DNA from 3 places in the Streptomyces sp. NPDC051913 genome. Region 1 is predicted to be linked to each of the others. Evidence: riboswitches for the same ligand, from Rfam matches in the RefSeq annotation. Region 1 holds a riboswitch; each other region holds the start of a gene.
What was found. A riboswitch is a leader RNA that binds a small molecule or an ion and turns the genes downstream of it on or off. The one in region 1 is predicted to bind cyclic di-AMP.

Region 1 (9,989 bases):
ACCCCCTCGTACCCCGTCAGATGGAGACCGATCGACAGGATTCCGGTCGCCATCACCGCGGAGCCCGCGGCGGGCGGCCGCTGCGCCCACCAGGTACGGAGGGGGGAGGTACGGGGTGTATCGGGCATGGGGTGATGCTATGGAGCGGGGTGGGGGTTGAGAGCGGGGCACGCGCGCGTGGGGGAGAAAAACGCGCGGGGTGAGGGCAACTGAGTAGTTGCGCTCATGACAGGGGGAGAGGGGGGTGGGGAGACTGCGGCACATGTCCTACCGACGATCAGTCGCCCTGGCCGCCCTCGCTGTGCTCGCCCTTGCCGCCTGCGGAAGCGAACGAGCCGGGGAGCAGTCCGCGGGCGCGCCGACGCCCACGCCCTCCTACCCGCCCCCGCCCACATGCGCCCAGGCCGCCGAGACGCCCCCGCCCGCGCCCTCCTCGCCCGTGCCGAGCGCGACCACCTCGCGGGGCGAGGGAGCCGGAGACCAGCCCCCCAACTACGCCGACAACCACGCGTACCGCATGCAGGCGTCCCTCAGTGCCGAACGCGAGGCCAGTGGACTGGCCTCGGCCGGGCTCATCCGCAAGGAACTGGAGAAGGTGCGGGCGGCAGGCGGGGCGGGGGCCTACGGGGTCTACGGGGACGAGCGGGTCGAGGCGGCGCTCCAGCGCCTCGGCTGCGGACCGGAACACGGGGTCTTCGTCGGGAACGGGTTCTACGCCGTCTACACCGGCCTCGCGTGCGTGTCCGGGCGGGTGACCGCGGACGAGCTGACCACCGAGGTGCACGGTGTCTACGCCGAGCCCCAGCCCGGGGCGGGGCCCTGCGTAGAGAACCGCGGAGGTCACTGACCTGCGTCAGGCCGGGCGGACCACACTGTGGATCGCCGACTCGCCGTCGTAGTAGATCGACTCCTCGCGGACGTACGCCCCGGGCTTCGGCGCGTGGATCATCATGCCGTTGCCGATGTAGATGCCGACGTGGCTGACATCGTCGTAGAAGAAGACGAGATCGCCGGGCCGGGCGTTGGCGAGGGAGACCGTGGTGCCGAAGTTCACCTGGTCGTAGGTGGTGCGGGGGAGGGAGATGCCGGCGGCGTTCCAGGCGGCCTGGGTGAGGCCGGAGCAGTCGTAGGAGTCGGGGCCGGTGGCGCCCCAGACGTACGGCTTGCCGATCTGGGAGCGGGCGAAGGCGAGCGCCTTGTCGGCCTTGGTGGCGTACGAGGAGTCCGTGGAGGTCTCCGAGGACGAGCCGCTCCCCGTCTCCTCGGCCGCCGCTGCTTCCTGCGCCGCCTTCTGCTCGGCGGCCTTCTGCTGCTCGGCCAGCTCCGCGGCCTTTCGGGCGGCCTCCTCCTGCTTCTTCTTCTCGATCGCCGCGAGCCGCGCCTTCTCCTCGGCGGTCAGCTGCGACAGCAGCTCGCGCGCGTCGGAGAGCTTGCGCTGGACGGTCGCCTTGGCGGTCTTCAGGTCGCTCTGCGACTCGGTGAGCGTCTCCAGGCTCTTGGTGGCCTCCTGGCGCTTCTTCATCGTCGCCGACTGCGCGCTGACGTAGTCGTCGACCGCGCCCTTCTGACGGTCCGTCATGCGACCCATCAGCTGCGTCTGGTCGAAGTAGTCCTGCGGGGTGTCCGCGAGCAGGAAGGTCGCGGTGTCGGGCGCGGAGGCGCCGGTGCGGTACTGGGCCGCGGCGAAGGAGCCGAGCTCCTCGCGAGCCTCGTTGAGCTTCTGGGTGCGCTTGGCGACGTCGTCGAGGAGGGTGTCGACCTGCTCGCGCTGCTGTGCGGTCTTCTCCTTCGCCGAGTTGTACTTCTCGGTCGCCGACTCCGCCTGCCGGTAGAGGTCGTCGACCTTCTTCTCGACTTCCTCCAGGCTCGGCTTGTCATCGGTCGAGGGTGCGGCGGTGGCCGTCTGGGAGAGCAGGGCCACGGAGGTGAGGGCGGCCGTTGCGAGCGCGGGGGTGCGTATGCCTGCTACGCGCGTTCCCGCAGGACGCGGCTTTGCGTGCGACGCCAAGGGAGGCGACTCCTTCCACGTTCCGCCTACCGAGTTAGCTGTCGGGTTCGGGCGGGTGGTTCGGAAGGTGTGCCCTACGGCCGCTCCCGGGAGGGAGTCGGGCCGATTCACCCCAAGGTCGGTGTGGGTCCCCGGCTCCGGCTGCCATGGCGGCGCACCGGACTCGGCGGAGGCCGCGCGGCCCGGCGACGTTCGCCGGTGGGGGTCGTACGGCCTGTCCGGCACGGTAGCCAACTGGTGTGGCCCCTGTGAAGGTTGATGTCCGATAGGCCCGATACATTTTCGTGACCTTGGGTGGCCAGAGGAGGCGATCACTCGATTTCTCACGGAACGTGACGAGGTGGTCCTGGAGGGTGAGAGGGTCCGACTTCTCGGGGCGGCGGCGGGCTGTCAGTGGGGAGCCCTAGACTCGGAGGGCGATGACAGGCCTCTTTGACGACAGCTTCCTGGCGAACCTCCAGGCCCCCCAGGGGCACGAGGAGGAACCCCCGCCGCCGCCCGAGGACGAGCAGGATCACGGGCCGGGATCCGAACCCGTTCCGGACGATCTGTTCGGCGGGAAGTTCGACGTGCCCCCGGACCGGGACGCCTACTACCGCGACGGCGCCCCGCGCCCCGCCCTGGACGCGGCGGCGCTGATCGAGGGGCTCAACGAGAACCAGCGAGCGGCCGTCGTCCACTCCGACACCCCGCTGCTCATCGTGGCCGGCGCCGGCTCCGGCAAGACGCGCGTGCTCACGCACCGCATCGCCTACCTGCTGGCCGAGCGCAGCGTGCACCCGGGCCAGATCCTCGCGATCACCTTCACCAACAAGGCCGCGGGTGAGATGAAGGAGCGCGTCGAGCAGCTCGTCGGCCCGCGCGCCAACGCGATGTGGGTGATGACCTTCCACAGCGCGTGCGTGCGGATCCTGCGGAGGGAGTCGAAGAAGCTCGGCTTCACGTCCTCCTTCTCGATCTACGACGCCGCCGACTCCAAGCGCCTGATGGCCCTCGTCTGCCGTGACCTGGACCTCGACCCCAAGCGCTTCCCGCCCAAGTCCTTCAGCGCCAAGATCAGCAACCTCAAGAACGAGCTGATCGACGAGGAGGACTTCGCAGCCCAGGCCACCGACGGCTTCGAGAAGACCCTCGCCCAGGCCTACGCCATGTACCAGTCGCGGCTGCGCGAGGCCAACGCCCTCGACTTCGACGACCTGATCATGACGACGGTCAACCTGCTGCGCGCCTTCCCGGACGTCGCCGAGCACTACCGCCGCCGTTTCCGGCATGTGCTCGTGGACGAGTATCAGGACACCAACCACGCGCAGTACGCGCTGGTCAGGGAGCTGGTGGGTACTTCCGAGCACCCGGTCGACGTACCCCCCAACGAGTTCGACGTCCCGCCCGCCGAACTCTGCGTCGTCGGTGACGCCGACCAGTCGATCTACGCCTTCCGGGGCGCGACGATCCGCAACATCCTCCAGTTCGAGGAGGACTACCCGAACGCGACGACGATCCTGCTGGAGCAGAACTATCGCTCCACGCAGACCATTTTGAGTGCGGCGAACGCGGTCATCGAGCGCAACGAGTCCCGCCGCCCCAAGAACCTGTGGACCAACGCGGGCGCCGGCGCGCGCATCACCGGCTACGTCGCGGACACCGAGCACGACGAGGCCCAGTTCGTCGCCGAGGAGATAGACCGACTGACGGACGCGGGCGACGCGAAGGCGGGCGATGTCGCGGTCTTCTACCGCACCAACGCCCAGTCCCGAGTCTTCGAGGAGATCTTCATCCGCGTCGGCCTGCCCTACAAGGTCGTCGGCGGTGTCCGCTTCTACGAGCGCAAGGAGGTCCGGGACGTCCTGGCCTACCTCCGGGTCCTCGCCAACCCCGAGGACTCGGTGCCGCTGCGCCGGATCCTCAACGTCCCCAAGCGCGGTATCGGCGAGCGCGCCGAGGCGATGATCGACGCCCTCTCGCAGCGGGAGAAGATCAGCTTCCCGCAGGCCCTCAAGCGCGTCGACGAGGCGTACGGCATGGCCGCGCGGTCGACCAACGCCGTGAAGCGGTTCAACGTGCTGATGGAGGAGCTCCGTACGATCGTCGACTCCGGCGCGGGACCGGCGACGGTCCTGGAGGCGGTGCTCGAACGCACCGGCTATCTCGCCGAGTTGCAGGCCTCCACCGACCCGCAGGACGAGACCCGGATCGAGAACCTTCAGGAACTCGCCGCCGTGGCACTGGAGTTCGAGCAGGAGACGGAGGAGGGTGAGGAGTCCCCCGGGCTCGCCGCCTTCCTGGAGCGCGTCGCGCTCGTCGCCGACTCCGACCAGATCCCCGACGAGGACGAGGACGGCTCGGGCGTCATCACCCTGATGACTCTCCACACCGCCAAGGGACTCGAGTTCCCGGTCGTCTTCCTCACCGGCATGGAGGACGGCGTCTTCCCGCACATGCGCTCCCTCGGCCAGACCAAGGAACTGGAGGAGGAGCGGCGCCTGGCGTACGTCGGGATCACGCGCGCGCGGGAACGGCTCTATCTGACCCGCTCCTCACTGCGCAGCGCATGGGGTCAGCCGTCGTACAACCCGCCCTCACGCTTCCTGTCGGAGATCCCGGAGCAGCACGTGGAGTGGAAGCGCACGGGCGCGACCGCCGCTCCCGCGGGCCCCGTCTCGGGTGTCGCGTCCTCGCTGTCGTCCTCCCGCTCCTCGGCGCGCGGTGCGTCCGGCTTCGCCACGAGTCGTGCGTCTGACAAGCCGGTTGTGTCGCTGGCCGTTGGTGACCGGGTTACGCATGACCAGTTCGGGCTGGGCACGGTCATGGCGGTGAAGGGCACGGGTGCGAACGCGGAGGCGACGGTCGACTTCGGCGAGGCCAAGCCGAAGCGGTTGCTGTTGCGGTATGCGCCGGTGGAGAAGCTGTAGTAGTCCGCTGCGGGGCGGTGGGGGCTGGTCGCGCCCCGCGGCGGAGCCGCTGATCGACACAGCCCCGCGCCCCTGAAAGCCAAAAGCGGGCGTTGCGCCTACGTGGGATCCAGGCCGTGGCTCCTCAGCCACGGCAGCGGGTCGATCGCCGAGCCGCCCGCCGGGCGCACCTCGAAGTGCAGGTGCGGGCCGGTCGAGTTGCCGCTGTTGCCGCTGTACGCGATCGGGTCGCCGGCCTTGACCGTCGTACCGGAGGCGACGCGGTAGCTGGAGAGGTGGCAGTACCACGTCTCCGTGCCGTCCTTCGCGGTCACGATCATCATGTTGCCGTAGGCGCTGTTCCACTGCGTCCGTACGGTGCCGTCGGTCGCGGCCATCACTGTCGTGCCGTACGAGACGGGGAAGTCGATGCCGGTGTGCACGGACATCCAGTTGACGCCGGCCTGACCGTAGTAGGCACTGAGGCCGTGCTGGGCGACCGGGAGGGCGAACTTGGGGCGCAGCCGCTCCTTGCGGGCCGCCTCCTCCGCCGCCTTCTTCTTCTCGGCCACCTGCTGGGCCTTGAGGTCGATGCGTTCCTGCGTCCGGCTGGCCCGATCGGCGAAGTCGTCGGCGCCCGCGGAGAGTGACTCCAGCTGGGTGTCCAGCTTGTTGTTCGCGGCGGACGGCTTGACGGACTTGGTCGTGGCGTCGGACGCGCTCGCCGAGGTGTTCTTGTCGTCGCTCAGGCCGCCCACGGAGGCGGCGGCGATCCCGGTGACCCCCATGACGCACGCGGAGGGCACGGCGATCTTCATCAGCGCGGAGCGCTTGGCGGGCGGGCGGCGGCGGGAACGGCCCGCGTTGCGGGCGGCCATGCGAGAACCCGGGGCGGGGGCGAAGTCTTCCTGGTCGTCGAGGAGCGGGGCGGCCCCGCCATCGGCGTCGGAGAGGGCGGGCAGCTCGCCGGTGGCGCTCAACTCGGCGTCGTGCTCGGCCGGTTCCTCGTACGGGACCTGCTCGAACATCGCCGTCGACCCGTGGTCCACCGGCTCCTCGTGGAGCTGAGCGGCGTCACCGCTGTCGGAGTTCCACTGGGTGGCGTCGTACGCGCCGGTGTCGAAGGCCTGCGTGCCCCATTCCCAGTGCTGGGTCTGGTCGGCCGGGCCTGCCGACTGGTCGGGCTGGACCCAGGCGTTGGCGTCCCACTGACCGCTCGCGTCCACCGCGCCGACCTGCGGCGGGATCGCGGAGAGCTGGTGATGCTCGCCGGTCCAGGCCGTCGTGTCGTACGCGCCCGTGTCGTAGGCGGCGTGGTGCTGGGCCGCGTACTGGTCGTAGTTCAGGGTCTGCTGACTGCCCGTGACCCACTGATGGGCGTCGTACGACCCGGTGTTGTCACCGGGGAGACTGCCGAACAGGGGGTCGGTGTCGAAGTGGGCGGTGGTGGCGTGCGCGCCCGTGTCGTAGTGATGGCTCGCGAGGTCGCCGTACTGGGCCTCCTGCGTGCCGTACGACGCGTAGTGCGCCGACGAGGCATCAGAAGCCGGAGCCGGGGTGGTCATGGTCCCCGACGTGTACGGGTCGTTCACCAACTTCTCTTTCGCCTCGACAACAGGGGCTGCCAGAGCAGTGCGGCGACTGTACCCGGCGGTATGCGGGCACGACAATCTTCCGTAGGTTTCGTGCCCGAAGGAAACGGGCATTCGGCCGTGTTTCGGGGGACTGCGGGCGCGACTTTGGCTTTGTGTTCGAAGGTTGTTCGATGTCGGACGACTGTCCCGGGGCTGTCACGCCACTGTGAGACCCCCGGTGGCGGCATCGGCCGTGGCACCCGGCCTCGTCGTGTCGAGCGCCTGCCGTATCCCCGTCGCGACGGCCGGGTGCACGGGCAGGGCGAGATGCCCGATCCCGCTCACCTGGACGTTCTGCGCCAGCAGATCGGGATGGTCGATACAGGCGGTCTCCAACGGGTCCATCAGATGGTCGAGGTCGCTCCAGAAACTCACGAACTGCGTACGGCAGCCCGGCGCGGGCCGGCTCAGCTCCTCCAGGACCGCCGAGCCGGGGCGCATCTGCCGCACGATCGGATGGGCGTCGGCCAGCGGGACCACCCTGGTCCCGGAGTGCGGGGTGCCGAGCGTGACCAGGGTGCGGACCCGGAGGTCACCGCCGAGGCGCTGCACGTAGTAGCGGGCGATCAGGCCGCCCAGGCTGTGTCCGACGACGTCGACCTGACTGCTGCCGGTGCGCTCGCAGATCTCCTCGATGTGCCGGCCGAGCAGCTCGGCCGCGACACGGATGTCGCAGGTCAGCGGGGAGTAGTTGAGTGACTCGATGGGTCGGTGCCCGTGCTGGGCGAGGCTGCGGCGCAGCAGGACGAAGACCGAGCGGTTGTCGATGAAACCGTGCAACAGGACGACCGGCGGCCTGGCCTCGGTCGGCAGCTGCGCGGTGCCGTCACCGGGCGCGGGGAGCGGCGGGGCCGGTGACCGGCGCTCCTGGGCGATGCCGGAGGGGTAGAGGAGGAGGTGTCCCGCGAGGATCGCCAGCTCCAGGGCGGTGGCCTTCAGCAGCGCCACGGACAGGCCGGCCAGTCTGCCCGGGAGCAGGCGCTGACAGAGCGGAACGAGGGGCTGCACTGCCCGGGTGACCTTCATGGCCGACCTCCTGTCGGCACGCTGGAGGACGCCTCTGTCCCCCGTGTGCCCTCGTGGGATGCCGGGCTCGCGGTGGGCGGCGGGGCCTGCGGACGCCTTGTCGGCCCTGCCTGCCCTTCCTCCCGCCGTCGGCACACCGCACCGCCACGGCGCGCGGCCCGCGGCGCGGTGGTACGGAGACCTCGTTGCGGCTCCCGTTGCGCTTGCTCCCGCTGCGGTACGGGGGCCGCAGGGTGCTGCGGTCCAGGTGCCGCAAAGACTCGGAACGGTGCGCGGCTGACGTGTCCCACCGTGTGATTTCCCCCTCGGTCAGCACCGCGAAACTGCCGGTTGCGGGATGCTGGAGATAACGTTCGTTCACTTCCTCGCACACTGTGGTGTGAGGAAGCCGAAGGCGCTTCATGGAGGCAGTGATGGGTGTGGCAGCCGGTCCGATCCGCGTGGTGGTGGCGAAGCCGGGGCTCGACGGCCACGATCGCGGGGCGAAGGTGATCGCGCGGGCGCTGCGCGACGCCGGTATGGAGGTCATCTACACCGGCCTCCATCAGACGCCGGAGCAGATCGTCGACACCGCGATCCAGGAGGACGCCGACGCGATCGGCCTGTCCATCCTCTCGGGCGCCCACAACACCCTCTTCGCCGCGGTGATCGAGCTGCTCAAGGAGCGCGAGGCCGAGGACATCCTCGTCTTCGGCGGCGGCATCATCCCCGAGGCGGACATCGCACCGCTGAAGGAGAAGGGCGTGGCGGAGATCTTCACGCCCGGCGCGACCACCCAGTCGATCGTGGAGTGGGTCAGGGAGAACGTGCGGGAGTCGGCGGGGGCGTAGGCCGCCGCCGGCGACGACCGGCACGGGGCCGCGGGGGCGCGGCATTGCGGCTGGGAGGCGTCGGCTGGGCAATTCGGCTGAGGCGCGCCGCGGCATGCCGGTTGAGGCGCGTCGGCGGGGTATTTCGGCTGAGGCGCGTCGGCGCGGCATGTCAGTTGGGGCGTGTCGGCTGGGCAATTCGGCTGAGGCGCGCCGCGGCATGCCAGCTGAGCCGCTCCGCGGCATGCCGGTTGAGGCGCGTCGGCGGGGTATTTCGGCTGAGGCGTGTGGGCGCGGCATGTCAGCTGAGGCGCGTCGGCGCGGCCGAACGGCTACGCCGGTCCCAGTTCGTCCAGCATCGCCGCCCGCAACCGCAGCGTCGTGCCCAGCCGCTGGAACGCCTCCGCCCAGTAACCCCCGGCCCCCGGCGACGCGTCCTCCGTCTCGTCCGGCACCGCGAGCAGCCCGTCCAGGCGGCTCGCCTCCGCCGGATCGAGGCATCGCTCGGCCAGCCCCATCACCCCACTGAAGCTCCATGGATAACTCCCCGCGTCCCGAGCGATGTTGAGCGCGTCCACCACAGCCCGCCCCAGTGGCCCGGCCCACGGCACGGCACACCCTCCGAGCAGCTGAAACGCCTCCGACAGACCGTGCGCCGCGATGAAACCGGCCACCCACTCGGCCCGTTCGCCCGGATCCAGCGTCCCGAGCAGCTTGGCGCGCTCGGCCAGCGACACCGCCCCGGGACCACCGGCCTCGGGCGCGGCGGGAGCCCCGAGCAGGGCCCGCGCCCAGCCTGCGTCCCGCTGCCGGACCGCCGCCCGGCACCACGCCGCGTGCAGCTCGGACCGCCAGTCGTCCGTCACCGGCAGCGCCACGATCTCCACGGGTGTCCGCCCGCCGAGCCGCGCCGACCACGTCCCCAACGGGGTCGCCTCCACCAACTGGCCCAACCACCACGACCGTTCACCCCGTCCCGCCGGAGCCTTGAGTACGACACCGTCCCGCTCCATGCTCGAATCGCACTCGTGGGGCGCCTCAACGACGATCCACGGCGCCTCGCGCGTACGGTCCACCGCCACACACGCCGCCGCCCGCACCGCCATCCGCGCGGCGAGCGCCGACCCCGGCAGCGCCGAGAGCAGCTCGGCGGCCGTCGCCCGGACATTACGACTGCGGTCCGACAGCGCCTGCTCCAGGAACGGCTCGTCGTCCGCGCCCAGCCCCGTCCGCAGCGAGTCGAGGAACATCAGCCGGTCCTCCGCTCGTTCCGTCGCCCAGGTCGCCGACAGCAACTCCCGTGCGACGGCGGGCTCGCGGGCCCGTATCGACGCGAGCAGGGCGACCCGCTCGGCGAACAGGCCCTCCTGCCACAGCTGCCGGACCCGCTCCCCGTCCCGCGGATGCGGCAGCGCCGCGTCGCCGCCCGGTGCCGCGCGCAGGGCGAACCGCCAGTCCGGGCTCAGTCGCGCCAGCCACACCGCGCGCGGCCCGGCGAACGCCAGCGCCGACGGCCGCAGGTCCGTACGCCCCCGCGCCGCGTCCAGCAGCGCCGGCAGCATCTCGGGGGGCGCCGCGAACCCCCGGGCGTTGGCCGCCGCGAGCCACTGCGGCAGCAGCTCCA
Region 2 (9,989 bases), on a different contig from region 1:
CGATCGACCACCATCTGCGGGGCGTCTTCACCCGGTTGGGGATCCGCTCGCGGATCGAACTGGTGCGGCTGCTGGCTGAAGGGGAAGGGGCGGAGATGCGATGACGCAGGGCCCCCGGCCTGATCAGCCACTACATCGACGCGGACCGCATCTGAGTCAGGCGGCTTCCCGGCCCCGGAACGCCTCCGCGTCCCACACCCCGTCCAGCCGCGGCGCCAGCCAACTCGGCGCCCCCGCACGGAAGTCGGCGGGTGCCAAGGCGCCCGCGCCCATCGGCAGCGCCCCCAGCAGCGGCGCTCCGGCGACCTCCGGCAGGTCGGCCACGTTGCACCGCATCGCCAGATCGGGGGAGTCGGGCCAGCCGCCGATGACGACGCCTGCCAACTCCAGCTCCCTGAAGCGCAGTTCACGGGCCGTCAGTTCCGTGGTGTTCAGCGTGCCGAGGCCGGCCGTGGCCACGACCAGAACCGGCGCGCCGAGGAGCCGCGCCGCGTCGGCCAGCGTCCCGCCCGCCTCGTCGAACCGCACGAGCAGCCCACCCGCACCCTCGACCAGCACCAGGTCGTGCTCGGTGGCCAGCTTGGCCGCCATCTCGGCGATCTCCGGCGGGCGAACCGGGGCGCGGCCCGCCCGGCGCGCTGCCGTCGCCGGGGCCAACGGCTCGGGGTAGCGGGCGAGTTCGGCCGTCGTGACCGGACCCGCGAGGCGCGCGACCTCCTGGGCGTCGCCCGGCTCGTCCGGCCGTACGCCCGTCTGGGCCGCCTTGAGCACGGCCACCGAACGGCCCACGGCGACCGCGGCGGCGGCGACCGCCGCGGTCGTGATCGTCTTGCCGACCTCCGTGCCGGTGCCCGTGATCACCAGTACAGGCATCTCAACCCTCTCCCGCCGCCGCGCACACGGCACGCGCGATCCGTGCCACGTCCGTGTCACCCGTGACGTACGGCGGCATCGTGTAGACGAGGTCGCGGAACGGCCGCAGCCACACACCCTCGCGCACCGCCGCCTCCGTGGCCGCCTTCATGTCCACCTCGTGATCCAGCTGGACCACTCCGATCGCCCCGAGGACGCGGACGTCCCGGACGCCCGGCAGGTCACGCGCCGGCGCCAGCCCCTCCGTCAGCCCCGCCTCGATCCGCTTCACCTCGGCCTGCCAGTCCTGGCCCAGCAGCAGCTCGATCGAGGCGCAGGCCACGGCGGCGGCGAGCGGGTTGCCCATGAACGTCGGGCCGTGCGCCAGCACCGGGACCTCGCCCCGCGAGATCCCGTCGGCCACGCGTGCCGTGCACAGGGTGGCCGCCATCGTCATATAGCCGCCGGTCAGCGCCTTGCCCACACACATCACGTCCGGCGTCACCGCCGCGTGCTGCGCCGCGAACAGGGCGCCGGTGCGACCGAAGCCGGTCGCGATCTCGTCGAACACCAGCAGCACGTCGTGCGCGTCGCAGGCCTCGCGCAGCACCCGCAGATACGCGGGGGAGTGGAACCGCATCCCGCCCGCGCCCTGCACCACCGGCTCCACGATCACCGCGGCCAGTTCGTCGGCGTGCCGCTCGACCAGCGCGCGCAGCTGGTCGGCGTACGACTCCTCGTACTCCGTCGGCGGCGCGTCCGCGAAGATCTGGCGCGGCAGTACGCCGGTCCACAGGTCGTGCATGCCGCCGTCGGGGTCGCACACCGACATCGGCTGCCAGGTGTCCCCGTGGTAGCCGCCCCGCCAGGTCAGCAGCCGCTGCTTGCCCGGGCGGCCCAGCGAACGCCAGTACTGAAGACACATCTTCGCCGAGACCTCGACCGACACCGACCCGGAGTCGGCCAGGAAGACATGTTCCAGACCCTCGGGCGACATGTCGACAAGGTGCTTCGCGAGGCGGACGGCGGGCTCGTGCGTGAGCCCGCCGAACATCACATGGCTCATCCGGCCGAGCTGTGTGGTGGCGGCCTCGTTGAGGACCGGGTGGTTGTAGCCGTGGATGGCCGACCACCAGGACGACATGCCGTCGACCAGTTCCCCGGCGGACGTGCGCAGGCGCACCCCGCTCGCCGACTCCACGACGAGCGGGTCCACCCGGCCGGGCATCGGGCCGTACGGATGCCACACATGCCGCCGGTCGAGCTCCAGCAGCTCGGACACGGGCAGGTCAGGCATTGGGCGCGAGATCCGTTCCGGCCCCACGACGGCGTACGGCGACCAGGTCGGTGCGCGGCTCGTTGGCCTCGGGCGCGGCGGCGGCCTCATGGGAACCGCACACGGAACCACAGCCGGTCCCGCACCCGGTGCCCTCGTGCGACCCGCACCCGCCGGCGCTCTCGTGCGACCCGCACCCGCCGCCGGCAGCCGCGGCGGCCACGTCCGCCCGGTGCTGCGGCAGCGTGACCTCGCCCGCGCCCTCCACCTCGAAGCCGGCGTCCGCGATCATGTCGAGGTCGGCCTTGCCCGCCTGGCCCTCGGAGGTCAGGTAGTCGCCGAGGAAGATCGAGTTGGCGAGGTTCAGGGCGAGCGGCTGCATCGTGCGCAGATGGACCTCACGGCCGCCCGCGATACGCACCTCGACGTCGGGGCAGACGAACCGGACCATCGCCAGGATGCGCAGACAGCGCTGCGGGGTGAGGTTCCACTCCTTGGCCAGCGGGGTGCCCTCGAAGGGGATCAGGAAGTTGACCGGAACCGAGTCCGGGTCCAGCTCGCGCAGCGAGAAGACGACGTCGATCAGGTCCTCGTCCGACTCGCCCATGCCCGCGATCAGACCCGAGCAGGCCGACAGACCCGCCGCGTGCGCCTTCTGCACGGTGTCGACGCGGTCGGCGTAGGTGTGCGTCGTCGTGATGTCCCCGTACGTCGCCTCGGACGTGTTGAGGTTGTGGTTGTAGGCGTCCGCGCCCGCCTCGCGCAGCCGCTCGGCCTGGCCGTCGGAGAGCAGCCCCAGACAGGCGCAGACCTCGACGTTCTCGTGCCGGTCCTTGATCGCCTTGATGGTGCCCGCGACCCGGTCCACGTCCCGGTCCGTCGGACCGCGTCCGGAGGCCACCAGGCAGACCCGCTTCGCGCCACCGGCGAGACCCGCGGCGGCGGCCTTGGAGGCCTCGTCGGGCTTGAGCCAGGTGTACTTCAGGATCCCGGCCTCGGAGCCCAGCCGCTGCGAGCAGTAGGAGCAGTCCTCGGGGCACAAGCCGGACTTGAGGTTGACGAGGTAGTTCAGTTTCACCCGTCGGCCGAACCAGTGCCGGCGCACCTTTCCGGCCGCGGCCACCACGTCGAGCAGGTCGTCGTCGGAAGTGGCGAGGACGGCGAGCGCCTCCTCGCGGGTCGGCAGCTCGCGCCGAAGCCCCTTGTCCACCAGCGTGTTCAGCAGGTCCATGAAAGCTGATCCTGTCCTAAGGAGCCGTCTCCGGCCAAGGAGAGTTCGTACAACAGCGGCCATTCACTGTGTGGGTATTGCCACACAGTGGGCGGCTGCTTGTCCCACTAGTGTCTGTTCGCTGCCTACAAAACCCCCGGAGGACCCATGGCGTTCGGCTGGATCGACGAGCAGGCGCGGCTGCGCCGCCGCGCCGGACTCGTACGGACCCTGCGCCCGCGCCCCGCCGACTCCCCGCTCCTGGACCTCGCGAGCAACGACTACCTGGGTCTGGCCCACCATCCCGACGTGGTGGAGGGCGCCGCGCGGGCCGCGCGGACCTGGGGCGGCGGGGCCACCGGCTCGCGGCTCGTCACCGGCACGACCGAGCTGCACACCGAGCTCGAACGCGAGCTGGCCGAATTCAGCGGTTCTGAAGCGGCTCTCGTCTTCTCCTCCGGTTACGCGGCCAATCTCGCCGCGGTCACCGCACTCGCCCCGCACGGCTCGCTGATCGTCTCCGACGCCGGGAACCACGCGTCCCTGATCGACGGCTGCCGGCTGGCCCGCGGCACCACCCAGGTGGTCGGGCACGCCGATCCGGACTCCGTGCGCAAGGCGCTCCAGACGTATGACGGGCCGGCCGTCGTCGTCTCCGACACGGTGTTCTCCGTCGACGGCGACGCCGCTCCGCTGGCCGTGCTCGCCGAGGCGTGCCGGGAGCACGGCGCGGGTCTGGTGGTCGACGACGCCCACGGCCTGGGCGTGCTCGGCGACGGCGGCCGGGGCGCCCCGCACGCGGCGGGGCTCGCGGGCGCCGACGACGTCGTCGTGACGGTCACGCTGTCCAAGTCGCTGGGCAGCCAGGGCGGCGCCGTCCTCGGCCCGGCCCGGGTGATCGACCACCTGGTCAACGCGGCACGCACGTTCATCTTCGACACGGGCCTCGCCCCCGCGGCGGCCGGAGCCGCCCTGTCGGCGCTGCGCCTGCTGCGCCGCGAGCCGGAGCGGGCGGCCCGGGCGCGTGAGGTGGCCGCCGAACTGCACGCACGGCTGACCGCCGCGGGGCACGAGGCGGTACGTCCGGACGCCGCGGTGGTCTCCGTGCGCGCGCCGTCCCCGGAGGAGGCCGTGCAGTGGGCGGCCGACTGCCGTACGGCAGGCCTGTCCGTGGGCTGTTTCCGTCCTCCTTCCGTGCCCGACGGCATCTCACGGCTGCGGTTGACCGCCCGCGCGGACCTCTCCGAGGCGCAGATCGAACGCGCTGTACATGTGATCGGTGAGACACGACCATGAGTCGGCGTGACACGGCCGTGTGCGGACAGAACTGATCAGAACGCGGCCGTGAAGCCCGCCCAGCTCTCGGGGGAGAAGAGCAGCGCGGGTCCGGACGGGTCCTTCGAATCGCGTACGGCGACGAGTCCGGCCTGCGGGCCGGGCCCGGGCCGGGCGGTCTCCACACAGTTGTTCGCTCCCGTGCTGTAGCTGCTGCGCAGCCAGTGCACGTCGTGCAGATCGGTACTGGTAGGTACGTTCCGAGGCAGTGCAGACATGGTGCCTCCTTACGCGCCGTCACCTATCCCGGCGATGTAATCCAACGAGTCCTCGGGCGAAAGGGCGTGGATCTGAAGGGTGTTGAAGGCCTCGGTGTAGGCCCGGAGGTCTTCTTTCCGCTCCAGGTAGAGGCTACTCGTCAAGTGGTCGAGAACAACCACGTCCAGATCAGAAGTGCGCGAAAAAGAGAAGATAACGAAAGGGCCGGTGATGCCGATGTGTGCTCCCGCGGCGAAGGGCAGCACCTGAAGCCTGACTTGGGGAAGCCGGGCCGCCTCGATGAGCCGCCGCAGCTGCCGGGCCATCACCTCGGGGCCGCCGATCTCCCGGCGCAGCACTCCCTCGTCGAGCACCGCGGCCAGTTCCAGCGGGGGGTCGGCCCGTAACACGTCCTGCCGGGCCAGCCGTACCTCGACCAGCGCGTCGAGCCGTTCGTCCCGCTCGCCGTCGAGGCCGTCGAGGCCGCCGACCGCGGCCCGGGTGACCGCACGGGCGTACTCGGGCGTCTGCAGGAGCCCCGGCACGACGGAGATCTCGAGCGTACGCATCGCGCTCGCCTGCGACTCCAGGCTGATGAAGTCCCGGTACGTCGGCGGCAGCACCCCGCGATAGGCGTGCCACCAGTGATGGCGTCCCGCCCCGGCCTCGTCGGAGCCCGCCAACACCAGGAGCAACTCCCGCAGTTGGCCGTCGTGCACCTCGTAGGCGTCCAGGAGTAACCGCACATCGGCCGGTTTCACGCCGCTCGCGCCGGTCTCGATCCGGCTCACCTTGGACTGGTGCCAGCCCACCAGCCGGGCCGCCTCACCACTGGTGAGCCCCGCACCGGTGCGCAACGCACGCAGTTCGGCGCCCAGTTTCCGGCGGCGTACCGCGGGACCGTGCTGCATGGGCTACTCCTTACTCCTTCCGGGCCGCCCAAATACGGTCTTCCGTCGGAGAGTTCACCGCTTCGAGCGACAGATATATGCATATCTTGGTGGATCGGCACCGTGACCGGCCTGGTAATGGCAGTCTGGCGAAGAAGCACCAGTCCGGGACCGTACTCGAACCATCCGCTCCGTGTCGGGCTGCGGTCCCGTGGGAAAGGGACGACGTCGCCATGGCAGACCATCTGGAAGCATCCGTCACTCTGCCGAGCGATCCCGCCTCGGTCTCCGCGGCCCGCGCCTATGTCCTGAGCACCCTGGCGGAATGGGGGCTGCCGGCGGACACCGAAGCGGCGGAGACGATCCGGCTGATCGTCTCCGAACTCGCCACCAACGCCGTACAGCACACTTTCGGGCAGTCACCCACCTTCACGGTGGACCTCCACCTCGACCGTGACGAACATCTGCGCATCGGGGTCACCGACAGCCACCCCCGCTTCCCGAAGCGGCTGCCGGCCGCCGTCCAGCAGGACAACGGCCGCGGCATGGTGATCATCCGCTGGCTCACCGCGGAGCACGGCGGCAAGCTCAGAGTCCGGCCGACCCGCGAGGGCGGCAAGACCGTCTCCATCGAACTCCCGTGGACGGTACCGGCCGAGCCGGTGTCGGCGGCGGGACAGCAGGAACCCTAGACACCGGCCTGTCTCGCGCGGCCGAAGGCGCCGCGGAGCAGTGCCCGGAAGGCGTCCGCCGCAGGGGCCGTTCCGTCGGCCCGGTGGGCGACCGAGATCGTACGGCGCAGTTCCCCCGTCCCCAGCGGCCGGGTCCCCACCGGAGTGACCGCCGTCCGCGCCACCATCTCCGGGACCACCGCGATCCCGAGCCCCGCACTGACCAGCGCGCACACCAGCGCGTACACCGGAGTCGCCACCAGGACGGACGGCGTGGCCCCGGCCCGGGCGAGGAGCGCCTCCACGCCGCGCCGGGCGGGATGGTCAGGGGCCATGCTGATCAGCGGCTGCCCGGCGAGTGCGGTGAGAGGCAGCCGCGAGGTGTCGCTCGTGAGGACGTGCCCCGGGGCGGTCACCAGCACCAGTTCCTCCACCAGGACCGGCTCCGCGCTGACGGACGCGGGGAGCTGCACCGGGTCCGCGGGTTCGTAGGAGTGCGTCAGCGCCAGGTCCACGTCACCGGCGGCCACCGCCTCCACCCCGGCCGGCGGTTCGAGGTGGGCGACCGTCAGCTCCACGTCCGGATGCGCCCGGCGGAACGCGCTCAGCACGGACGGCAGCAGATGGATGCCCGCGGTCTGGAAGGTACCGAGCCGCAGCGTGCCGCCGGACAGCCCGGTCAGCCGGGCCAGTTCATGCCGGGCCTGCTCCAGCTCGTCCAACACCCGGCGCGCCCGCGCCGCGAGCAGCTCGCCGGCGCCCGTGAGCCGCGCGCCGCGGTGATGCCGTACGAGAAGCGCCGTGCCCGCCTCCCGCTCCAGTTTGGCCAGTTGCTGCGAGAGCGCGGGGGTGGTGTACCCGAGGCGCTCGGCCGCCCGGGTGATCGAGCCGGCCTCGGCGACCGCGACCAGGGCGGCGAGGCGGTTCGGATCGTACATACGGGCCCCCAGGCTAAAGGGATGCTTAAGGCGGACCCAGAATATTCGACATACCTGCTGAAGGCTCCGGCACGGCACGCTGGACGGCATGGACGGACAGCTCATCGCCTTCACCGGGGTCGCCGCCGGCATGGTCGCCATGCCCGGCGCCGACTTCACGGTCGTCGTACGCAATGCCCTGGTCTCGCGCCGGGCCGGTGTCGCGAGTGCCCTCGGCGTCGCGGGCGGGCTGCTGCTGCACACGGCGCTCGCGGTGGCCGGGGTCGCCGCGGTCCTGGCGGCCGTACCGGCGCTGTTCCGTGCGCTCCAACTGCTGGGCGGCGCCTATGTGCTCTACCTCGGCGTACGGACGCTGCGCTCGCTGAGCCGTCCGTACGGCGCGGTCGAGGAGTCCGGGGGCGGCGGCGTGCGGCCGGTGTGGCAGGGGTTCGTCACCAATGCCCTGAACCCGAAGGCGCCCATCACCTTCCTGAGCCTGTTGCCGCAGTTCGTGCCGGCGGGCCGGCCCGTGCTGCCCCGCACGCTGCTGCTGGCGCTGATCGTGGTCGTGCTCGCCCTGGTGTGGTTCCCGGCGGTGGCGCTGCTGGTGGACCGGCTGGGCCGGTGGCTGCGGCGCCCGCGGGCCGCACGGCTCGTCGCGGGGGGCACGGGGGCCGCGCTGAGCGTGCTGGGCGTCGTGCTGCTGCTGGAACCGCTGGCGGGCCTCGGCTGAGAGCCCCGCGGGGGTGACGGCCGGTCAGGTGGCCGTCACCCCCACGGGAGAGTCACCGGTCCGCTCGGCGGGGAGCTACTTGACCCGGCCGTACCAGACGCTGCTCGACCAGATCTTCTCGAGCTTCACGACCTCCCCGCTCTTCGGGGAGTGCCAGATCTTTCCCTTCCCGGCGTAGATGCCGACGTGGTACACGTTCGACCCCGAGTGGAAGAACACGAGGTCTCCGGCCTTGCGGCTGCCGGAAGAGATGTGGCGGGTCTTGTTGTACTGCTGGGCCGCCGTGCGGGGCAGGGTCTTGCCCGCCTTCTTGTACGAGTACAGCGTGAGCCCTGAGCAGTCGAACCTGTGCGGTCCCGTGGCGCCCCACTTGTAGGGCGAGCCCTTCTTGGAGGCCGCCACCTGAAGTGCCTTCGTCGCCGGTGTCGCGGCCTCCGCGTCGGAGGCGACGCCCGGGATCACGATGGAGCCGCCCACTGCGGCGATGGTGAGGGCCGAGGCCGTACCGGCTCGGGCCATCAGCGACGGGACACGATTGAGCGCAGACATGCGCAACCCTTCGTCAGCCGCCTGTGAAGGATGACCTGTCGGATTCGGGCTGGCGAAGTTGCCCGGCCGCGTTGTCGCGGCTTCACCCCAAGGGCTGCTCGGACCGGTCTCCCCGAAGGGAGCGACCTTCCCGGCGACCCGTCTTGCCTGGGTCCTCCACTCCTGCCGATCCACTCCTGTCGACCGGTCATCCGGGCGGCGGCAGGACTCGGCGTCCGCCCGGACCGCCCCGCCGCTGCGGCGGGGGCTTGTCGTCAGACAGGGATCTTCACGCACTCAATGCCGAAAAACCCAATGGAATCGGGGATTTGTGTTGTTACTCACCACTCACCCGTTCGGGTGGACACTCCTCTGTTCGAGCGACCGTCGAGGGGCCCGAGGAGCCTCGGACCAGCGACGGAACACCTCATTCCGGCCCTGGGCTACGCGCGTTGCGCAAGCCTGACGGGCCCGCAAAACTACTGCTGGCTACGCCATATGGGGGTACGTCTTTTGGTGCGTTTGAAGGCCGGTCCGGACGCCTCGTGTCGCGACATCCGGTCCGGACCGGTGCCGGTGCGTCAACTGTCGGAGTGCGGCGGCACCATGACCCGCGCCGTGCGCCGCTCCCCGTCCAGGACGCGCAGCGCCCGGGTCAGGGTCGCCGCGTGCAGTTCGGCCTCGCCCCGCTGGTGCATCGTCGCCAGCGCGTCGCGCAGCTCGGCCGCCTTGGCGACCAACGCCTGGGCGGCCCGCAGCCCGCGGTAGGTGTCCCCGGGGTGCGCGGGGTTGATCCGGCCGAGCAGATCGACCACGTCGAGATAACGGTCGATCAACTCGCCCTCGGCGCGCGTCAGCGCGGGCAGCGGAGGCAGTTCGGGTGGGAGCATCGCCCGCTCACCGGGTGTCGGACGAGGGGCGCGACGCCCGGCGGCCGGGGACGATCCGATCCACCAGGCCGTGTTCCAGGGCCTCTTGGGCGGTGAGGATCTTGTCCCGCTCGATGTCCTCGGTGACTTGCTCCCGCGTCCGCCCGGTGTGGCGTACGAGCATCTCCTCCAGCCGGTCGCGGACGCGCCCCAACTCCTCGGCCTGGATGGCCAGATCGCCGGCCTGCCCCGCCACCGGCTCGGACAGGGAGGGCTGGTGGAGCATCATCCGCGCACCCGGCAGCGCGGACCGCTTGCCCGGGGTCCCTGCCGCCAGCAGCACGGTCGCGGACGACCCGGCCTGTCCCAGGCAGATCGTCTCCACGTCGCAGGAGACGTACCGCATCGTGTCGTAGATCGCCGACATGGCGCTGAAGGAGCCGCCGGGGGAGTTGACGTACAGCGAGATGTCCCGGTCGGGGTTCTGGTACTCGAGGTGCATGAGCTGCG
Region 3 (9,989 bases), on a different contig from region 1:
TGCTGTCACTCTTCGAATCGTCTGCCACATCGGCCCATGATTCCCCTTCGAATGTGACCTACGCGACCGTAAGGAAGGGTTGACGTGCGGTGAGATAAGCCACTCCTAAAGTGTTGGCCAAGCCCGGAATACACCTTGGATCAGGGATGTTGTGGGCTCAACCGCCACACCCGGAAGTCGCTGAAGCGGAAGTGGCTCCAGGTCGTGCGGAAGGCGAAGTGCCCACTGGTGTACGGCTCCGGGTCGGTGTAGTCGAAGACGAGCCGCCCGTTGATCCACCACCGCTGGCTGGAGCCGTCGGAGACGATCCGGACCCGGTGCGGTGCGTTGGCGGTGAGCAGCGGCTGTGTGTAGTCGTAGATCAGCGGCCGTACCCCGGCCTCGCCGACGTACCGGCGCAACCGCGTGGTGGTGTTGGTGTTGGCGCCGTAGCCGACGTAGTAGGTCGTGAGGTAGTCGTACTCGGCCAGGGCACCGCCGCGCTGGGTGGCGAAGAGGTCGTCGGGGGATCGTACGTCGGTCGCGTTCCAGAAGTTGTTGAGGTCGGAGACCCGGTCGTTGACGCCTCCCTCGGACACGGGGGTCGCCGTGTACTCGATGACGTACGGGCCTTCGAGGCGCTTCTTGAACCAGATCGTCGCGCCGGCCGGGACGTCGGACTCCAGGACGCCGCGGGAGGCGGTGACGGTGCCGCCCTTCTCCAGTTCCACGGCCCACTGGCCGAGGCCGTGCCGGAAGTCGTCGTGGGCGATGAGTCGGCGGTGGCGGGGCGTCGCGCTCGCGCTGGTGGCGGGGGCGAGGGCCGCGAGGGCGGCTCCGGCGGCAAGGGCTCCGAAAGCTCTACGCGTGGCGGTCACGGGAGACGGCTCCTTCGGGAAGGGTGATGGCGGGCTTCGGCACCCGACGGGTCTCGGTGCCGAGGTAGTAGTCGGTGTAGGTGGACTGGAGATAGCCGCGCACGGTCCAGCCGAGGCGGTACTCGGGGTTCTGGGCGAGCGTGTAGATGCGGGTCCGCGTGGGCTCGGTGGTGGTGTAGAGGCGCAGCGCGGTGTGGTCGGCGGTCTCGGCGAGGATCTCCTCGCGCCAGTCGCCGAGGAGGTCGCCGTAGAACGGGGTCGCGTTGCGGGCGCCGGAGACGACTCCGGACGGCGTGAAGATCTTCGCGCTGGTCTCGGTCGCCGGGTCCCACTTCTCCACGTAGGTGAAGTCCAGGTTCTCCGACGCCTTGTCGCCGTCCCACCAGATACGGAAGTTGACGCTCGGCGTGGTCGTGGAGATCTTCCCGTCCTGGACGTTGCGCACGCCCGCGCCGGGGGCGGTGACGTCGGCGGTGGAGGTCCAGTACTCGTAGCCGGGGTGGTTCGGGTCGATGTCGCCGGTGCTGCCGCGGCCGACGTCGATGTCCGTGTCGTTGACCCAGTCGGCCGGGTGCTGCCCGGTGACCAGGCGCTCGCCGGTGTCGGCGTCGTAGTAGTACCAGGGGAAGTTGGGGATGACGCCCAACTCGGCCTGCTGGATGGCGAATCCTTCGAGGCCGGGCCGGTCGGGGTCGAGGTCGGCGATGTGGAAGCGGTCGCCGTGCCCGGCACCGTCGACGACGTAGCGCAGGGTGCCGTCGCTGTTGACGACGTAGTTGCCGTCGGCGATCTCGTCCTTGCCGTCGAGGTCGACGTCGACGGTGCGGATCTGGTGGAAGCTGGTCGCGCCGCTGCCGGCCGGGACGACGTACTTCCAACGCGGGGTCAGGTCCGTGCCGTTGAAGTCCCAGGTCTGGAAGAGGATACGGAAGGTGCCGCGCTTGGCGCCGACCCGGGTGACCAACTTGGTGACCAGGCTGGGGTGTTCACCGTCCAGGTAAGCGATGCCGAAGTGGCCGCCGGAGGGCCCGTCGGCGACGAGGTCGTCCGGGACCGGCTGCCGGGTGCGCTCGACGCCGGTCGCGCCGTCGATGACGGAGACGAACTGGTTCGCGGGCGAGGCCGCGGTGACCTGGGAGCCGTCGGCGAAGGTGGTCCCGGCGGCCGTGTGCACGAGCACCTCGGCCTTGCCGTCGCCGTCCAGGTCGAACACCGTGACGTTGTCGTCGTTGCGGTAGCCGCCGATCGCCGTGGAACCGCTGATCGCGGCGGGTGCCGGGTCGTTGGCGCCGTTCCCGCCCACCTGTGTGTACGACCCCGGGCCCTGGTCGACGCGCCACAACCGCTCGCCGGTCAGCGTGTACGCCTCCAGCAGGTCGGGCTTGTCCCGGGTCCCGGAGAGCCGGCTGACGACGAGTTCATAGCGTCCGTCGCCGTCGAGGTCGCCGGGCCAGGCGTGCTGCACGGTGTAGCCGTCGGCCGTGGCGAGCGGGATCTCGGCGTAGCCGTCCGAGAAGTCGAGCGCCGCCGAACTCGGCTTCTGCTCATGCCCGTTGACCACGGCACGGACGGTGTACCGGCCCGTGCCCGGCGAGTCGTCCTGGTACGTCGTGGACTTGATGACCGGCGTACGGTTCAGCCGGCGCCCGTTCTTGTAGACGTTGAAGGCGATGGCGTCGCCGTACCGGGCGTACTCGGTGCCGAGCAGGCGCCAGCTGAGGAAGGTCCCCTCCCCGGACGGTACGGCGACCAGTCCGCGGTCCAGGTTCTCCACGACCCGGCGCGGCGCTTCTCCGGCGTGAGCGGCGGGCGCGGAGAACATCCCGGCCAGCAGGGCCGCCGCGGCGACGGCGACGGTTCTTCGGCGGTGCACTAGTACTCCTCTGCGAGAAGGTCGATGAGGCGGTCGGCCACTTTGCGGTGGCCCTGGGAGCTGGGGTGGACGCTTCCGTTGAAGTCCCCGTCCGCCGGCGAAAGCCAGTCGGTCGTGTCGACGAACTCGGTGCGGCGGTCGCCTAGTTCGGTGACGACGGCGGCGATGTCCTCGGCGTGTGTGCCGTTGAACGGCCGCAGCGCGAGGATGCGCGCATGCGGTGCCGCGGTCCGCAACTCGGTGAGATAGACCCGGTAGGCGGCACGGAACTCGTCCGGGCCCCACGCGGTGTCGTTGGTGCCCTGGTTCACCACGATCACATCGGCTCGGCGATCCGAATCCGCCCTGGAACCGGCGTGGTTCCAGCCGTACGCGTCCGACGCCGCCGGCACTCCCCCGTTGCCGGTCTGGATCACTCCCTGCCGTCCGAAGCCGACCTGGGTGAGTGAGGCGTGCAGGGCGTCGGCGACCAAGGTCGGGTAGGCGGCGGTGCCGTCGGCGCAGTCGGAGGTGTTCACCTCGCACAGGGCCATGACGCCCTGTGTGATGGAGTCGCCGTAGAAGGCGAACTGCCGCGCGGGCCTGACATGTTGGGGCACCAGGTGTCCCCGTATGCCGGTGAGCACGACACCCGTCTCCAGTGGCGGCGTCCAGCGGTTGGCCCGCGAGAAGACGTCCTTCACGGACAACTCGACGGTGTGGTAACCGCGTTCGGGGGCCTGGATCTCGATGTCGTCCCGGTCGACGGCGTACAGCCGCTTCGGCCCGCCGTCGACCGACACACGGATCTGCGCGGGGACGGTGATCGACGAGACGTCGAACAACGCGTGCACGCTGCCGCCCGTGAAGCGGAAGCTCAGCCGGGAACCGGAGTTGACGGTGACCGCCGCCTTCGCGGTGCGCCCCCAGTGGCCCTCGTAGGCGATCCGCCGGTCGTTCGGCCGTACGACATCCTCGGAGGCCGCCACGGGTTGCACCGTTGCCGTGATCAGGCCCGCGGCCACCGCCGCGATCGAGCCGACGCGTCTCATGACGGGATCCGGTCTCCGATCAGGGCCAGGTTCTGTATCGCGGCGAGCGCCCACTGGGCGGACGAGTTGGTGGAGATCCACGGGATCTCCTCGGTCGTCCGGAGCACGGCCGGCGTCTTGATCGTCACGGGGTTCCAGTCGTTGGACGGGAAGTAGGTGTCGCTGCCGGTGAAGAACTCGTTCCACGCGCGCGTGGCGAGCGTCGGATCGTTCTTGCGCTGTGCCGCGTAGGCAGTGATCCGCGAGTGCGCGGCCGGCAGCGCCGACTTCCAGGTGGAGCCGGTCAGTTGCCTCTTCTGGGTGTCGGTGGCGTTGTAGTACTGCGCGTAGTTCAGCCAGGCGGCACGGAACTCGGGCTCCTCGTCGCCGAACAGCGACACGAGTTCGCTGTTGGTCTCGACGAGACCGAACACGGCGCTCAGGTGGGACACGCTCACGGCCGTGCTCGTGGTGATCGCGAACTTGCCGGTGTCCGCGTCGAGCAGACCGCTGCCGGTGAAGAACCCGTTGGGCTGCGCGGCGATGGTCCGCAGCGAGTTGACGAGTTTGGCCTTGGCCTGCTCGGCGTTCGGGCCCCGCCGCTCCCACTCGGTGAGCCAGGCCGCCGAGATGCCGCCCCAGTCCGTGCCGAAGCCGACCGAGAGGGCGTGCCGGTCGCCGGGGGTGTAGCCGTCGGTGCGGACCTTGCGCTGCGGGTCGACCTCCCCGAACGTCCGCTCCACGTCGACGAGTTCGCTCAGCAGGTCACCGGTGCGCTCGTCGCCGGTGAGGAAGTAGAAGAAGCGGCGGTTGGCGGCCGTGGAGATACGGACCTGCTTGGCGCTGTCCGCCCAGTGCTGCACTCCGTGCCGGGTGCCGAGTCCCGCCCACTTGCCGAGGTGGTAGACGTCGACCTCGCCGGTGTGCCGGGTCATGGCCTCCGCGAACCGGAAGACCTCGGCGGAGCCGGTGCGCAGGAAGTGGTACCAGAGCCAGAGATCGGTGCCGAGCTCGGAGTTGTCCCAGGCGTAGCCGCCGACGTCGTAGCGCCAGACGTGCCGGTCGTTGTCGTAGGTGTGCTGGACGTCGCCGTAGTCCAGGAAGCCGTACCAGCGGTGCTGTTCACGCTGGTCGCGGTAGTAGGCGAACAGCTCGTCGAGGTGGTCCTCGACGGCCGCCCGCGCCTTGCCGGACCGGTCGGCCGGCGCCCAGTCGCCGAACACCCCGGCGGCGTGGAGTCGTTGGGGTGTGGCGGTGAGGAGCGGCGGCGTCGCGGTGGCGGTGGCCTGCGCGGCGAGAACACCGGCGGAAGGGGTCCTCTCGACGGCCCAGAAGGTCAGTTCACTCGTCCGCGCGATGCCGTACGGCGTACCGAAGCCGGGCTCGTAGTCCTCGTAGGTGATCTCCAGCCCGCCGTCGGACTGCTCCTCGTACGTGTCCTGGCCCAACCCGTCGTGGTAGAACCGCAGATCGAGCGGCTGTGCCTCCGGCGAGTACAGCCATACGGTGGCCTCGGCGGCGTCTCCCGCGGCTCCGCGGACGTCCAGCTGGGCCGGGTGGCGCTGCCAGAAGTCCCGTAGCCCGAAGGAGAGTCCGCCGCTCGCGCCGCCGACGTAGCCGAAGCCGCCGGCGCGGCGCCCGGCCGCGGCGTGGATCCAGCCGTAGCCCGCCTTGGTGCGCTTGCGGACGGTGTAGCCGTCGGCGTTGGGCTGGGTCAGGGTGTAGTCGCCCCAGGTCGGGATGTAGGCGAGGCGGCCGGCGACCCGGGTGTCCCAGGTCGCGGTGTCGGGCAGGCGCTCACCGGCGATCTGGGCCGCGCGGACCGCCGCCCCGGGGTCGCGCCGCAGTCCGGTGACGCCCTGGACGGCCTCGCTGAACAGGCCGCCGTCGGAATCGGCGAACCGCACATGGCGGTCGTAGGGCTGATCGCTCAGCGGCACGGTGAAGCGCACGCCGAGACCGCGCAGGAAGTCGCCCTCGTCGGAACCCGGCGTCTGCTCGCCGTCCCAGACGAAGGTGTGGACGAGCCGGAACGACTCGGCTCCCGCGAAGAAGGCGAACCGCAGGACGAACGGCAGCCAGTTCCGGCCGCCGTGCCGGTGCCGCCCCTCGACCCGGACGACGGCCCGGACCGGACCGTCCTGCTCCACCTCGATCTTCTCGACCCGGCCCAGGAAGCGGCTGACGTCCGCCCCGTCCCGTACGGACTCCTGCCGCAGGGCGACCAGTTTCCCGTCCCGGGCGATCTCGGTGGAGCCCCGCCGCACGCTCCGTACGACGGTGTCGGACCCCTTCGCGCCGAACACGGCCGTGATCACACCGGTCGACACCTCGACGCGGCCCGCGGAGCGGGTGACCGTGACCTTCCGCTCCGGTGCGGCCGGGGTGCCGGCCGCGAGCTTGTAGGCGGAGGCCTTCGGTGCGCCGGGGGCGAGGGCGTGGGCCGTCCACTTCACCGAGCCGTCGGGCCAGTGGCCGGTGACCCAGCTCTGGACGGGGACGTCGACGCCGGCGGCGGTCGTCAGCCGGAACGGCTGCTCCGGCCGGTACGCCCCGCGCGCCCACGGCACGCCCCAGGTGGTTCCGGCGTGGACGTCGGGCGCCGGGCCCTCCAACCAGCGCAGTTCGGTGTCGTCGGCGTCCGCCGCGGCGGCGGTGCGGGACAGGGCCCAGGAGAACTGGGCCGCGGCGGCCGCGGCTGCGGCGCCCTTGATGACGGTGCGTCGGTCGACGCCGGGCACGGGGACCTCCGGGTGCGGGTGCGGATGCGGACGCGAAGGCGCGTAGAAAGCGCTTGCATCCCTCGGAGATCACTGTGGTCCCACCCTCCCCTCCCTGTCGACGGTTTGGACAGCCGCGCCACAAGACCGCAATGAAGCGATCATGAAACGGCAAGACCCAACACCGAAGGCCGGACCCGGGGATCGGGGTCCGGCCTTCGGTGGCATCGGGGGAGGGAGCGTCAGCCGACGCGGCACCCTCGCAAAGGAGCGTCAGCCGACGGCGACACCCTTCGAGCGGAGGTACGCGACCGGGTCCACGTCCGAGCCGTAGTCCGGCGTGGTGCGGATCTCGAAGTGGAGGTGCGGTCCGGTGACGTTGCCGGTGGCGCCGGAGAGACCGATCTGCTGGCCCTCGGTGACGGTCTGTCCGGACGAGACCGAGAGCGCGGACAGGTGGGCGTACTGCGCGTAGTAGCCGTCGGCCAGCTTGATGACGACCTGGTTGCCGTACGCGCCGCCCCAGCCGGCGGAGACGACGGTGCCCGCGGCCACGGCCTTCAGCGAGGTGCCGGTCGGGACGACGAAGTCGGTGCCGGTGTGGTAGCCGCTGGACCACATGCTGCCCGCCGTGTGGTAGGCGGTGCCGACGGTGGCGCCGGCCACGGGGAGCGTGTAGCCGCCGGCGGTGCTGGTCGACTCACTGCTCTGGGTGGCGGTCGTCGTGTCCGAGGAGGACGAGGACTTCTCGGCACTCGTGGACTTCTCGGTGCTCGCGGACTTCTCCGCGCTCGCCGACTTGTCCGCGCTCGCCGCCGCCTTCTTGCCGAGCGTGAGCTTCAGACCCGGGTGGATGAGCGAGGGGTCGGAACCGACGGCCTCACGGTTGTCCGAGTACAGCTTCTTCCAGCCGCCGGTGACGTTCTGCTCGTCGGCGATCTTCGAGAGGTAGTCGCCCGCCCGCACCGAATAGGTGCGCACGGTAGCGGTGTTCGCGGCACCCTTCTTCTGCGTGGCCTTCTCGGCGACCGTCTTCTCGGCGACCGGAAGGGACTGAACGGCCTTTTCCGAAACCGACTGCGAGACGGACTGCGGGGTGGCCGCGTGGGCGCCGGCGGCGCCCATCAAAGGCAGAGCGAGAGCGGCGCCGCCGGTACCGGCGACGGCGATCGAGCGGGTGAGGCGCTGGGACTTCGGGCGGCGGTGCTTACCCTTGGCGGGCATGGCGAATTCCTCTCCGGCGCCTACGAGGTGAGCTGTCGGGTGCGGACTGGAGATGCCCGGGCGCACCGAGGTGCGCCTTAACCCCAAGCCTGTTCCGGAAGACCGGTCCAGGCACTTGTACCTGTGGGTCCCCCGCTCCTGCCGTTCACGGGTGAGTTGTGCGGATTCCGGGCGGCGGCAGGATTGGGCGTCCGTCCGGATTGGTGGCGAACGTAAGCGAGGAAGACGCAAAGGGACAAGTAAGGGGTTCCAGGACGATTGCATTCCTCTTGATCCGCTGTGAATTTCCCGCTCACCCTCCGTGCATCAGCACCGCTTCCCGGAAGGCAAATCCCCAGCAATTGGAGGCGCATTACGTGAACATGACGGGCGACACAGGGTCACCGATATGACGCTCCTCACGTGCCGTTCGCACAGCTTCCCTTATTCCAGAGCGAGTTGGAATGAAGGCCACCCAAGCCACCAATTCGGACAGAAAGCTCAGATGCGACGCAGTCGGAGAACTGCCGCATCCAGATCGCCCCGCAATCCCACCCGTAGGCCGTGATGCTGCAATACGGCCCCTCTGAGAATTTCGCCCGTTTCGAGGCATTCATACGACGCAGTGGGGTCGAGGCCCCGCAGCCGCAGCGCCGGGACGGGTTCGCCGTAGTGCTGCGCCTGGAGCCAGGCGAGGACGACGGTCTCGCCCCCGAGGACGTACTGCACGGCGCTCAGTCCGCCCTGCGGAGCCCGCAGCCGGTACTGGTCGCCGCGCTGCACGAGCGGCCGGATGCCCTTGTAGAGCTCCACCCACTCGCGGGCCTCGGCGAGCTCCTCCTCCGTCCACCGCGTGAGGTCGCCGCCGACGCCGAGCACACCGGCCATGGCGCTGACGAACCGGAAGCGCAGCGAGCTGACCCGGCCGTTGAGCATGGCGTTCGGACTGTCGGTGACCCACGCCGCCATCGCGCGCGCGGGATGGAGCTGGCTGAAGCCGTGCTGGATGGCGAGCCGGTCGAGGGGGTCGGTGTTGTCGGAGGTCCACACCTGGTCCGTGCGGCTCATCACACCGAGGTCGATCCGGCCGCCGCCGCCCGAGCAGGACTCGAAGGCGACGCCGGGGTGGGCGGCCCGCAATCGGTCCAGCAGGGCGTAGAAGGCGTGCACATGGTCGACCCAGAGCCGCTGCGGGTAGGGCTCGCCGGGCCAGCCCGCGTCCGTGAAGCAGCGGTTGAAGTCCCACTTCACATAGTCGATCGGGGCGCTGGACAGCAGGGCGTCGAGCTGCCCCCAGAGGTACTCCTGGACGTCCTCGCGCGCGAGGTTCAGGACCAACTGATTGCGTAGTTCCGTCCGCTTTCGTCCCGGCTGGAACTGCGCCCAGTCCGGGTGTGCCCGGTACAGGTCGCTGTCCGGGTTGACCATCTCGGGCTCGACCCAGATGCCGAACTGCATCCCGAGGGCGTGCACGGAGTCGGCGAGGGGCTTCAGACCGCCCGGGAAGCGGTCGCGGTTGACCGTCCAGTCACCGAGTCCTGCGCGGTCGCTGGTCCGGGCGCCGAACCAGCCGTCGTCGACCACGAACAGCTCGACGCCGATGGCCGCGGCCCGCCGTGCGAGGGCCTCCTGCTGTTCCTCGGAGATGTCGAACTCGGTGGCCTCCCAGGAGTTGAACAGCACCGGCCGGTCCTGCTCGGCGTCCGGGATGACGTAGGCCCGCTGGTAGGCGTGCCACGCGCGACTGGCGCCGCCGAAGCCGCCCTCGCTCCACAGACCGGCGAAGACGGGCGTGGTGAACGACTCGCCCGCCGTCAGCCGCAGCAGCCCCGAGTCGTCGTGTCCGGCACCGCCGGTGATCTGCACGCGCGCGTCGGGAAGCTGGGCCACCGCGATCCGCCAGGAGCCGGACCAGCCGAGGGCACAGCCGTAGACCTCGCCGCGCTCCTCGGTGGCGTCGGAGTCGAGAGCGACCCAGGGCAGGTGCTGATGGCCGGTGTGGCCGCGGCGGCTGCCGATGACCTTCTCACCGTAGGTGAGGGGGGAGCGTACGAGTCGGGACTCGGCGGCCCAGCGGCCGTGCAGCTGGGAGAGCCGCCAGTCCTCGCGGTCGGGCAGGGTCCAGGTGGCGGAGTCCGCGCGGAGCAGCTCCAGGGTGTCCGACCCCTGGTTCTCCAGGGTCGTCCAGCGCTCCACCACGTCGCCGCGCATCCGGTAGTGCAGCGTGACGACGAGCCCGTCGTCACGGAACCGCAGCCGCAGCTCATCGGCGTCGGCGTCGGTCTCGTACGTCTCGAAGCTCCACTCGGTGCCGCGGCGTTCTTCG

Region 2: it holds a riboswitch for cyclic di-AMP, as region 1 does, so the genes downstream of both, ACIHIX_RS27170 (C40 family peptidase) here and ACIHIX_RS03545 (NlpC/P60 family protein) in region 1, are expected to answer to the same signal.
Region 3: it holds a riboswitch for cyclic di-AMP, as region 1 does, so the genes downstream of both, ACIHIX_RS12835 (peptidoglycan DD-metalloendopeptidase family protein) here and ACIHIX_RS03545 (NlpC/P60 family protein) in region 1, are expected to answer to the same signal.

What each region holds. Positions count from the first base shown of each region.
Region 1 is NZ_JBIUCI010000001.1:762,335-772,323, reverse strand. It holds gene ACIHIX_RS03555 (tellurite resistance/C4-dicarboxylate transporter family protein) at 1-128, opposite strand, end outside; gene ACIHIX_RS03550 (hypothetical protein) at 263-847, shown strand; gene ACIHIX_RS03545 (NlpC/P60 family protein) at 854-2,008, opposite strand; cyclic di-AMP (ydaO/yuaA leader) riboswitch at 2,016-2,187, opposite strand; gene pcrA (DNA helicase PcrA) at 2,428-4,917, shown strand; gene ACIHIX_RS03535 (M23 family metallopeptidase) at 5,016-6,461, opposite strand; gene ACIHIX_RS03530 (esterase/lipase family protein) at 6,687-7,556, opposite strand; gene ACIHIX_RS03525 (cobalamin B12-binding domain-containing protein) at 7,970-8,386, shown strand; gene ACIHIX_RS03520 (DUF5691 domain-containing protein) at 8,698-9,989, opposite strand, start outside.
Region 2 is NZ_JBIUCI010000009.1:161,083-171,071, forward strand. It holds gene ACIHIX_RS27120 (LuxR C-terminal-related transcriptional regulator) at 1-104, shown strand, start outside; gene bioD (dethiobiotin synthase) at 157-873, opposite strand; gene ACIHIX_RS27130 (adenosylmethionine--8-amino-7-oxononanoate transaminase) at 875-2,149, opposite strand; gene bioB (biotin synthase BioB) at 2,142-3,359, opposite strand; gene ACIHIX_RS27140 (8-amino-7-oxononanoate synthase) at 3,507-4,634, shown strand; gene ACIHIX_RS27145 (DUF397 domain-containing protein) at 4,670-4,891, opposite strand; gene ACIHIX_RS27150 (helix-turn-helix domain-containing protein) at 4,901-5,782, opposite strand; gene ACIHIX_RS27155 (ATP-binding protein) at 5,995-6,453, shown strand; gene ACIHIX_RS27160 (LysR family transcriptional regulator) at 6,450-7,370, opposite strand; gene ACIHIX_RS27165 (LysE family translocator) at 7,459-8,082, shown strand; gene ACIHIX_RS27170 (C40 family peptidase) at 8,158-8,631, opposite strand; cyclic di-AMP (ydaO/yuaA leader) riboswitch at 8,635-8,855, opposite strand; gene ACIHIX_RS27175 (hypothetical protein) at 9,192-9,500, opposite strand; gene ACIHIX_RS27180 (ATP-dependent Clp protease proteolytic subunit) at 9,508-9,989, opposite strand, start outside.
Region 3 is NZ_JBIUCI010000004.1:37,045-47,033, reverse strand. It holds gene ACIHIX_RS12855 (DUF6250 domain-containing protein) at 141-857, opposite strand; gene ACIHIX_RS12850 (hypothetical protein) at 841-2,730, opposite strand; gene ACIHIX_RS12845 (GDSL-type esterase/lipase family protein) at 2,730-3,761, opposite strand; gene ACIHIX_RS12840 (Tat pathway signal sequence domain protein) at 3,758-6,481, opposite strand; gene ACIHIX_RS12835 (peptidoglycan DD-metalloendopeptidase family protein) at 6,734-7,684, opposite strand; cyclic di-AMP (ydaO/yuaA leader) riboswitch at 7,689-7,868, opposite strand; gene ACIHIX_RS12830 (alpha-galactosidase) at 8,165-9,989, opposite strand, start outside.